One region of the Arthrobacter sp. TMT4-20 genome, then DNA from elsewhere that is predicted to be linked to it. Evidence: riboswitches for the same ligand, from Rfam matches in the RefSeq annotation. Region 1 holds a riboswitch; the other holds the start of a gene.
The links. Region 1 has a riboswitch for S-adenosylmethionine ahead of ACX80Z_RS12025 (MetQ/NlpA family ABC transporter substrate-binding protein). Riboswitches for the same ligand answer to the same signal wherever they lie in the genome.

Region 1 (4,226 bases):
TGGCCAGCGAAACTGACACCCCTGACCGGCTGGTGGGTCGGGCTGCCGCGGCACTGCACCAGGCCAAGAAGCGGGGCCGTAACCGCTGCGAGGTGGAGTGCAGCATGCACAGCGATCCCGACGACGGCCAGCTGAATCGCCGCGGTGAACTGCGCCGTGCCATCGAGGACGGAGAGCTATGCCTCTTCTTCCAGCCCCAGATTGACCTCGTCAGCGGCCAGATGAACGGATTCGAGGCACTGGTGCGCTGGGATCACCCCAATAAGGGCCTGCTGGCACCGTCAGCTTTCATCGACTTCGCCGAAGAATCCGGGCTTATCCTGCCGCTCGGAGCCTGGGTGATCAACGCTGCCGTCGCGCAACAGGCCGCATGGCACCGATCTGCGGCGGGACGGCCCCCAGTACGAATGTCAGTCAATATCTCAGCCATCCAGCTCAGCGATCCCCGCCTCGAAGAAATGGTCACTGAAGCGCTTGAACGCCATGGTGTTGCTCCGGGGCTCCTGACCCTGGAAATCACCGAAACGGCGCTCACCGCGGATCCAGTTGCCGCGCTGCGGACCCTCGAAATTCTCAAGGCCCTGGGCGTCAGGTTGGCAATCGACGATTTTGGTACTGGCCATTCCAGCCTCACCTATCTCAAGCGCTTTCCGATCGACGAACTGAAAATTGACCGCTCCTTCATTGCCGGGCTCACTACCGACAGCAAGGACCACGCGATTGTCGCGTCCTGCATCCAGCTCGCCCACGCCACGAACCTGATCGCCGTCGCCGAAGGCGTTGAAATGCCAGCCCAGCTACACGCGCTGACCGAGCTGGACTGCGACCTCGCGCAGGGCTACTTCTACACCCGCCCCATGTCGGCAGAGGACCTCGAACCGTGGTTCATTCCGCGACCCGATAATATGCGCCTGGGAGAACCCCAACTGGTTGGTCAGTAGCGTTGCAGGTTGACCTTGAAAGTCTCGCCGTTGACCGGAGCTGACGTGTGCTCGTGCACAATTTTCCAGTCACCGTCGCGGCGCCCCAGAACCCAGGTCAGGCGGTTCTGCATGGAGTCCTGTTCGACGTCGTCGGGCCCAATGTCGCGGTAGGTGATGATGGCGTGCACGGTTGCCAGGTCCTCGGTAACCAGAGTCTGAACGTCATCGAAGTCCACCCCGACACGCTCATCCCCCACCGAAGCGAACCACCCGGCCACTGATTCCCGCCACGGGCCTGCACCCTGGTGGCTCCACACGTCCCATAAGTCGAAAACCCGGACATCGTCGTCATACAGGGTCAGCAGGGCATCAACATCCTTCCCGAATACGGCTGCAGCATACTGTTCGAGAACCTGAGTGATCGACTCTTCATCCATGAAGGCGATCCTCGCATGCCCGACCGATGAACGGAACGGGTACGCGCAAGTCATTTATGACGACCGGTAACGGCCAGGTTTTGACCCAACAAATTTTCTGCCTTAGCGTGATCTCCAGAATCAAGAGTGTCAACCAACGGCCCTGGCCGGTTGACCAGCAACCCTCTCCCGTAGCGGGGTGCTCCAGGTGAAGATTCGGCCGCCGGAACAAGTCCCCGGACGGCAAGTACGGCGTATCCAGAATTGACCCCGCCGAGGGGTCGTCGTGGATACCGCCCGCCATCTTGAAGCGAGCCAGCATGTAACCCCGAGGAAACTCCCCGAATGTCGCTGCAGTTATCGCAGCACTTCACCCCTGCCTATCTGCCTATCTGCCTATCTGCCTGTCCAGTGGTAACGCCTGGCCAATGTTATCGGCCGACCGGACCCCACTGACGTACCCCGTTCAAAGGAAAAACCCCCATGAAATCCCGCACCCTTCTCACTATCGCCGTTGCCCCATTCCTCGCCCTCACTGTGGCATGTGGTGGCTCGGGCGAGTCCGGTTCCGGAAATGAAAGCATCAAGCTCGGCGTCGTCGGCGCCAGCGACCCGGAATGGGGCCTGCTCACCGAGGCCGCTGCCGAGGAAGGCATCGAGCTGGAGGTCATCGACTTCGCCGAATACACCCAGCCAAACCCCGCGCTAAGCGAAAGTGAACTGGACCTCAACCAGTTCCAGCACCTGGTGTACCTGGCCCGCTACAACGTATCCAGCGGAGAGGAGCTGGCCCCGATCGGCTCCACGGCCATCTACCCGCTGGGCCTGTACTCAACCCAGTACGGGTCGGTGGAGGAAATCCCCGAAGGATCGACGGTTGCTGTCCCCAACGACGAGAGCAACCTCGCCCGCGGGCTGCTGGTCCTTCAGTCCGCCGGTCTTGTGGTGCTCGACGACGGCGGCAGCGCCTTCTCGACGATCGACGACATTGATGAGGACGCGTCCAAGGTCACCGTCACCACGCTCGAAGCGTCGCTGACCCCCACCTCGCTGCCCGACGTCGCCGCCGCCATCATCAATAACGACTTTGTCCAGGACGCTGGCCTGAACTTCGAGGACGCCATTGCCCAGGACGATCCGACCGATCCTGCCGCCGTCGCGTACGTGAACGTGTTCGCCGCCCGCGCCGGCGAAGAGGGCAACGAGACGTACCAGAAGCTGATCAGCATCTACCAGGAAAACCAGGAGGTGCAGGACGCCGTCCAGGAGACCTCGGGCGGGACCGCCGAGTTCCTTCAGGTCACCCCCGATGAGCTGCAGACGACCCTCGACACCGTCGAGGAAGACACCCGCGCCCAAGGCTAACCAGCCCTCCCTGCCCTGCGGCCAGCTGGCGATCCCGGCTGGCCGCAGGGCCGTTTATCAAGGAACACCATGCCACTCATTTCCCTGCAGGGAGTTACCAAAAGCTTCCCTCCGGGCCGCCGCGGCGACGCTCCCGTGCACGCGATTGACAACGTCAGCCTCGACATCGAGGCTGGAGAGATCTACGGGATCATCGGCTACTCGGGGGCCGGGAAAAGCACTCTGGTCCGCCTGATCAACGCTCTCGAAAAGGCCAGCAGCGGCACCATCATTGTCGACGGCCAGCAGGTCACCAACGTCCCGGACCGGCAACTGCGCAAACTACGTCTCGACATCGGGATGATCTTCCAGCAGTTCAACCTGTTCAACGCCAAAACAGTCTGGAACAACGTCGCCTACCCCCTGCGCGTCGCTGGGAAGAGCCGGGACGAAATCCAGGCGCGCGTCACCGAACTCCTCGACTTTGTGGGACTGGCCGATAAGGCCTCCAACTACCCCGAACAGCTGTCCGGCGGCCAGAAACAGCGCGTCGGCATCGCCAGGGCACTCGCCACCTCGCCAAAAATCCTGCTCGCCGATGAGGCGACGTCGGCGTTGGACCCCGAGACCACCCATGAGGTGCTGCGCCTGCTACGGCGGGTCAATGAGGAGTTGGGCATCACCATAGTGGTGATCACCCACGAAATGGACGTCATCCAGACCCTCGCCACGAAGGTGGCGGTGATGGACAGCGGCCGGATCGTGGAGCAGGGTGATGTGTTCGACGTCTTCTCCAATCCGCGCGAGGCCTCATCCCAACGGTTCGTTTCCACCGTGGTCCGGGGGATCCCCTCACCCGACGAACTCGCGGTTCTCCAGGAGCGGCACACCGGCCGGATCGTCACCTTCTCCTTCCGTGACGGCGACTCCTCGCAAGCCTCGGTCTTCCTCGAGTTGGCGGCCGCCGGCGTCGAGTTCGAACTGATCTACGGCGGCATCAACGACATTCGGGGCCGCGCATTCGGCCATCTCACCCTCGCACTCACCGGGCCCGACGGCGCGGTCGACGCTGCGCTGACCGGGCTGTCCGGTCGCATCACTGTGAAGGAGCTCAGCTGATGGATTCCCTCATTGACCTCACCCCGGAGCTGTGGGTCGCCACTTACGAGACCCTCTACATTGTCGGGTTCAGTCTGTTCTTCGGCGGCCTCGGCGGACTACTGCTCGGCATCGGGCTTTACACCACCCGAGCCGGCAGTATCCTCGGCAACAGCGCCGTGTTCAGCACCCTGAATATCATCGTGAACATCTTCAGGCCCATCCCGTTCATCATTTTCCTCGCCGCGGCACAACCCCTGGCCAGGGCGGTCACCGGAACCGGGATCGGCAACAGCGCCATCATCTTCACCCTGTCGCTGGCCGCCGCATTCGGGATCAGCCGCATCGTTGAACAGAACCTCCTGACTGTCCAACCGGGCGTGATCGAGGCGGCGCGATCCGTCGGGGCCGGGCGCCTCCGCATCATCCTGACCATCCTTATCCC
Region 2 (4,226 bases), on a different contig from region 1:
GGGATCCGTGCCGGGGACGAAGGTGGTGTCAATGCCGAACCGGCGCAGGGTCACATCGAGTTGGGTGACCGTGCCGCCGTAGAGCTGCGACGCGGCGACAATATGATCCCCGGCCTGGCAGAGGGCCGCGAACGTGATGAATTCGGCGCTCATGCCCGACGCCGTCGCGACCGCCCCGATGCCACCCTCCAGGGACGCGATCCGCTCCTCGAACGCGGCGACCGTAGGGTTGCCGATCCGCGAATAAATGTTGCCGTACTTTTGGAGCGCGAAGAGGTTGGCGGCGTCGTTCGTGTCCTTGAACACGAACGAGGTCGTCTGGTAGATGGGTACCGCTCGGGCGCCGTGGGCCGAGTCGGGGGTGCCACCCGCGTGAAGAGCGCGTGTACGGAAACCGAAGCTGCGATCAGCCATCAGACACCTGCCTTAATCTGGTTGTCAACATTGAAATCTAGGCCCTCTTTACGGGCGAGGTCCGCTTCGAGTTCGCGGACGATGGGGAGGATGTCCTTGCCGAAGGCTTCGACCTCCTCCTGGAAGTGGAGGTAGCAGGTCAGCATCAGGTTCACGCCGATTTTCTTGTACTCGACGATCCGCTCGGCGATCTGCTCGGGGGTGCCGATCAGCTGGGTCTTGAAGCCGTCGTTGTACTGGATCAGGTCCTCGAAGGACGAGTCCGCCCACATACCCTTGCCGTCCTTGGTCGAGGCACCGGCTTCCTGCACGGCGCCCCGGAACCCCTCCACCGCCGGTTTGTGGGCCTTGGCCACGATCTCGCGGAGCGTCTCGCGGGCTTCCTTCTCGGTATCGCGGGCAATCACAAAACCGTTGAGCCCGAACCGGGGGTGGCGGCCGACGTCGGCCGCTGAGGCCTGCACGCCGGCGATATTCTCCTTGAATCCCTCGAGGTCCTTGCCGTTGGAAAAGTACCAGTCGGCCACCCGGCCAGCAGTGGCCTGCGCCGCCGTCGAGTTCCCGCCGAAGAAGATTTCAGGGTGTGGACGCCCGGGCACGTCGACGGGCGGCGGGTTGAGGGTGAAATCGGTGATGTTGTAATACTTGCCGGCCTGGGAGAAGTTCTGCTCGGTCCAGAGGCCGCGGAGGATCCTGATGAACTCTTCGGTGCGGACGTAGCGCTCGTCGTGTTCCAGCCACGGCAGCCCGAACCCGGTGAACTCACTCTTCAGCCAGCCGGACACAATGTTCACCGCCGCCCGACCACCAGAGATGTGGTCAGCGGTGATGATGAACTTCGCCAGGACTCCGGGCTGCCACATGCCGGGGTGGACGGCGGCGATCACCTTCAGCTTTTCGGTCGCACCGAGCAGCGCCAGGGAGAACGACGTCGCCTCATGCTGCTTGTCGGCGCCGTACGACGCCGCATACCGGGTTTGCGAGAGGGCGTACTCGAAGCCGGCGTCCTCCGCGATGCGGGCCAGCTTCTTGTTGTACTCGAAGTCCCAGCTGGTGCGCTGCTCAATGGTGGAGACCACCAGGCCGCCGCTCACATTGGGCACCCAGTACGCGAACTTCAGGGGTTGGGAAAGGTCAATAGCCATAGTGGTCCTCCATCGTGCCTGGCATTAGCACCCTAATGTCACTGCCGTGGGCAGTGGCCAGGGTTGCTGCGGTGTCAATGAGCCAGATCTCTCAACCGCTCGGGATGGTCCCCACCAGTGTGACAGTCCTCTCACGGTCGACCAACATTGTTGCTCTCCGTTGCGGGTTGTCCCTCCGGTGGGGTTTGCTGGCGGGGTCACGGTGACGCCCTTGCGGCCAGTGCGGCAGCGATGCCGGGCACGCACGCCTCGTTCTGCAGGGAAGTGGTGTCACCCAGCGTTGTGTTCTCGAACAGCTGCGTCAGGAGCCGGCGCATGATCTTGCCGGACCGGGTCTTCGGGACGTCCGCGACGACGACGACGGCGGCCGGCTTGGCGATCGGCCCGATCACCGCCGCGACGTGGTCCCGCAAGACCCGGCTCACCTCCTCCGCCGCGTGCGCGCCGGCCCCGTGGGACGCAGCCAGCACCACGAAGGCGGCAATCGCATGGCCGGTCCGCGGATCGGAGACCGGACAGACGCCGGCCTCGACCACCCACGGGTGAGCAACCAGGGCCGATTCAATCTCGATGGTCGAGAGCCGGTGGCCTGACACGTTGAGCACATCGTCGACCCGGCCGAGGATCCAGGTGTCGCCGTCGTCGTCGTTCCTGGCCCCATCACCGGCCAGGAACCAGCCCTGGGCGGCGAACTTTCGCCAGTAGGAATCCAGGTAGCGCTGCGGGTCGCCCCAGACGGTGCGCGCCATCGCCGGTCCGGTGCGGTCCACGACGATCAGGCCCTGCTCACCGGTGGGTACCGGGTTTCCGGCGTCGTCGACAATCCGGGTGCTCACGCCGGGGAGGGCGCGGGAGGCAGAACCGGGCTTGAACGAGGGGTCAGTGGGGCGGGGAGAGAGGATGGTGGCGCCGGTTTCTGACTGCCACCAGGTGTCGACGACCGGTGCGGTGCCAGCCCCGAGGTGCTCCCTGAACCAGCGCCAGGCCTCGGGGTTGGTGGCCTCACCGACGGTGCCGAGGAGACGGATCGAGGACAGATCGTAGCTGGCAGGCACGCCGTCCGGGAACCAGCCCATCAGCGACCGGATCAGGGTGGGGGCCGTGTAATAGCTGGTCACCTTGTAACGCTGGATGATCTCGAAGTGCCGCCCCGGATGTGGGGTGTTGGGAGTGCCCTCGAAGATCACCTGGGTGGCGCCGTTGGAGAGCGGACCGTAGATCTCGTAGGTATGGGCGGTCACCCAGGCAAGGTCGGCGGTGCACCAGTGGACGTCCTGGTCCCGCTGCGACGGATCGGGGTTGCTGAACAGGTAGGCGAAACTCCACGACGCCTGGGTCAGGTACCCACCGGAGGTGTGCACCAGGCCTTTCGGCTTACCCGTGGTGCCGGAGGTGTACATGATGAACAGGGGAGTCTCGGCGTCGAACGCCTCGGCAGCGTGATGCGGGGACGCGGCGCCGACGGCGTCATGCCACCAGACGTCCCGGCCCTCGGTCCACTCGATGTCGCTGCCGGTGCGGCGGATCACCAGAACATGTTCGATGCTGTTGGAACCGGACACGGCCTGATCGGCGTTGGTCTTGACCGGCACCGCTGCGCCGCGCCGGTACTGCCCGTCAGTTGTGACCAACAGTTTGGCGCCGGTGTCCTCAACCCGGAAGCGTAAGGCTTCAGCAGAGAATCCGCCGAACACCAGTGAGTGCACCGCCCCGATTCGCGCGCACGCCAGGGTGACCACAATCGTTTCGACGAGCACGGGTAGGTAGATCACCACGCGGTCGCCCTTGCCGATCCCGAGGTTCAGCAAGGCGTTGGCGGCGCGTGACACCTCCTCCTGCAGGTCCGAGTAGGTGACCGTTCGCTGGTCCCCGGGCTCACCCTCGAAATGCAGGGCGACCTTGCTGCCCAGCCCGGCATCCACGTGCCGATCCACGCAGTTGTGGGCCACGTTGAGGCGGCCCCCCGCGAACCACTCGATCACCGGGACGGTGAGCTGCCCGTCGGCGCCACCCGATACCGGCCGGGCTGGCTGAAAGCTGTGCGCCGTGGACCATTCGGCAGCCCAGTCCAGCCGGCGCGCCTGCTGTTCCCAGAACGCCAGGCGGTCCGTCTCGGTCAGGGGGTCGGCCTCCTGAAGGCTCACGCCCATCGCCGGACCGCCCACTTCTCGGCGATCCCCAGGAGGGCATCGGTGGTTTTGCCGATGATCGCCAACAGGATGATCGCCAGGAAGATCCTGTCCACCCGTCCGTTGTATTGTGAATCACTCAACAGGTATCCGAGCCCCAGCGAGGAGGCAATCAGTTCAGCCGCGACCAGGAACAGCCACGCCTGGGCGAGGCCCAACCGGAGACCGGAGAACACTGATGGAATCACGGCCGGGAGTTGCACCGTGGTCAGCAGTTTGAAGCCCTTCAACCCGAACGCCCGGCCGGCCTCCACCAGGTTCCGGTCCACGTGCCGGAGCGCGAGGTACACGGTGGTGAAGACGGGGAAGAAGGCGCCAATGAGGATCAGCGTGATCTTTGAATCCTCGCCGATCTTCATCCACAGGATGAGCAGCGGCACCCAGGCCAGGGACGGGACAGCACGCAAGGCGCCGATGGTGGGAGCGAGCAGCGCGTCCGCGATCCGGGACAGCCCGACGAGTGAGCCGATCGCGAGGC

Region 2: it holds a riboswitch for S-adenosylmethionine, as region 1 does, so the genes downstream of both, sfnG (dimethylsulfone monooxygenase SfnG) here and ACX80Z_RS12025 (MetQ/NlpA family ABC transporter substrate-binding protein) in region 1, are expected to answer to the same signal.

What each region holds. Positions count from the first base shown of each region.
Region 1 is NZ_JBTNDW010000011.1:97,257-101,482, forward strand. Features, by position in the region: gene ACX80Z_RS12015 (putative bifunctional diguanylate cyclase/phosphodiesterase) at 1-941, shown strand, start outside; gene ACX80Z_RS12020 (YybH family protein) at 935-1,360, opposite strand; SAM riboswitch class IV at 1,479-1,595, shown strand; gene ACX80Z_RS12025 (MetQ/NlpA family ABC transporter substrate-binding protein) at 1,823-2,704, shown strand; gene ACX80Z_RS12030 (methionine ABC transporter ATP-binding protein) at 2,774-3,802, shown strand; gene ACX80Z_RS12035 (methionine ABC transporter permease) at 3,802-4,226, shown strand, end outside.
Region 2 is NZ_JBTNDW010000013.1:33,512-37,737, reverse strand. Features, by position in the region: gene ACX80Z_RS12900 (O-acetylhomoserine aminocarboxypropyltransferase/cysteine synthase family protein) at 1-414, opposite strand, end outside; gene sfnG (dimethylsulfone monooxygenase SfnG) at 414-1,559, opposite strand; SAM riboswitch class I at 1,566-1,670, opposite strand; gene acs (acetate--CoA ligase) at 1,757-3,709, opposite strand; gene ACX80Z_RS12885 (ABC transporter permease) at 3,700-4,226, opposite strand, start outside.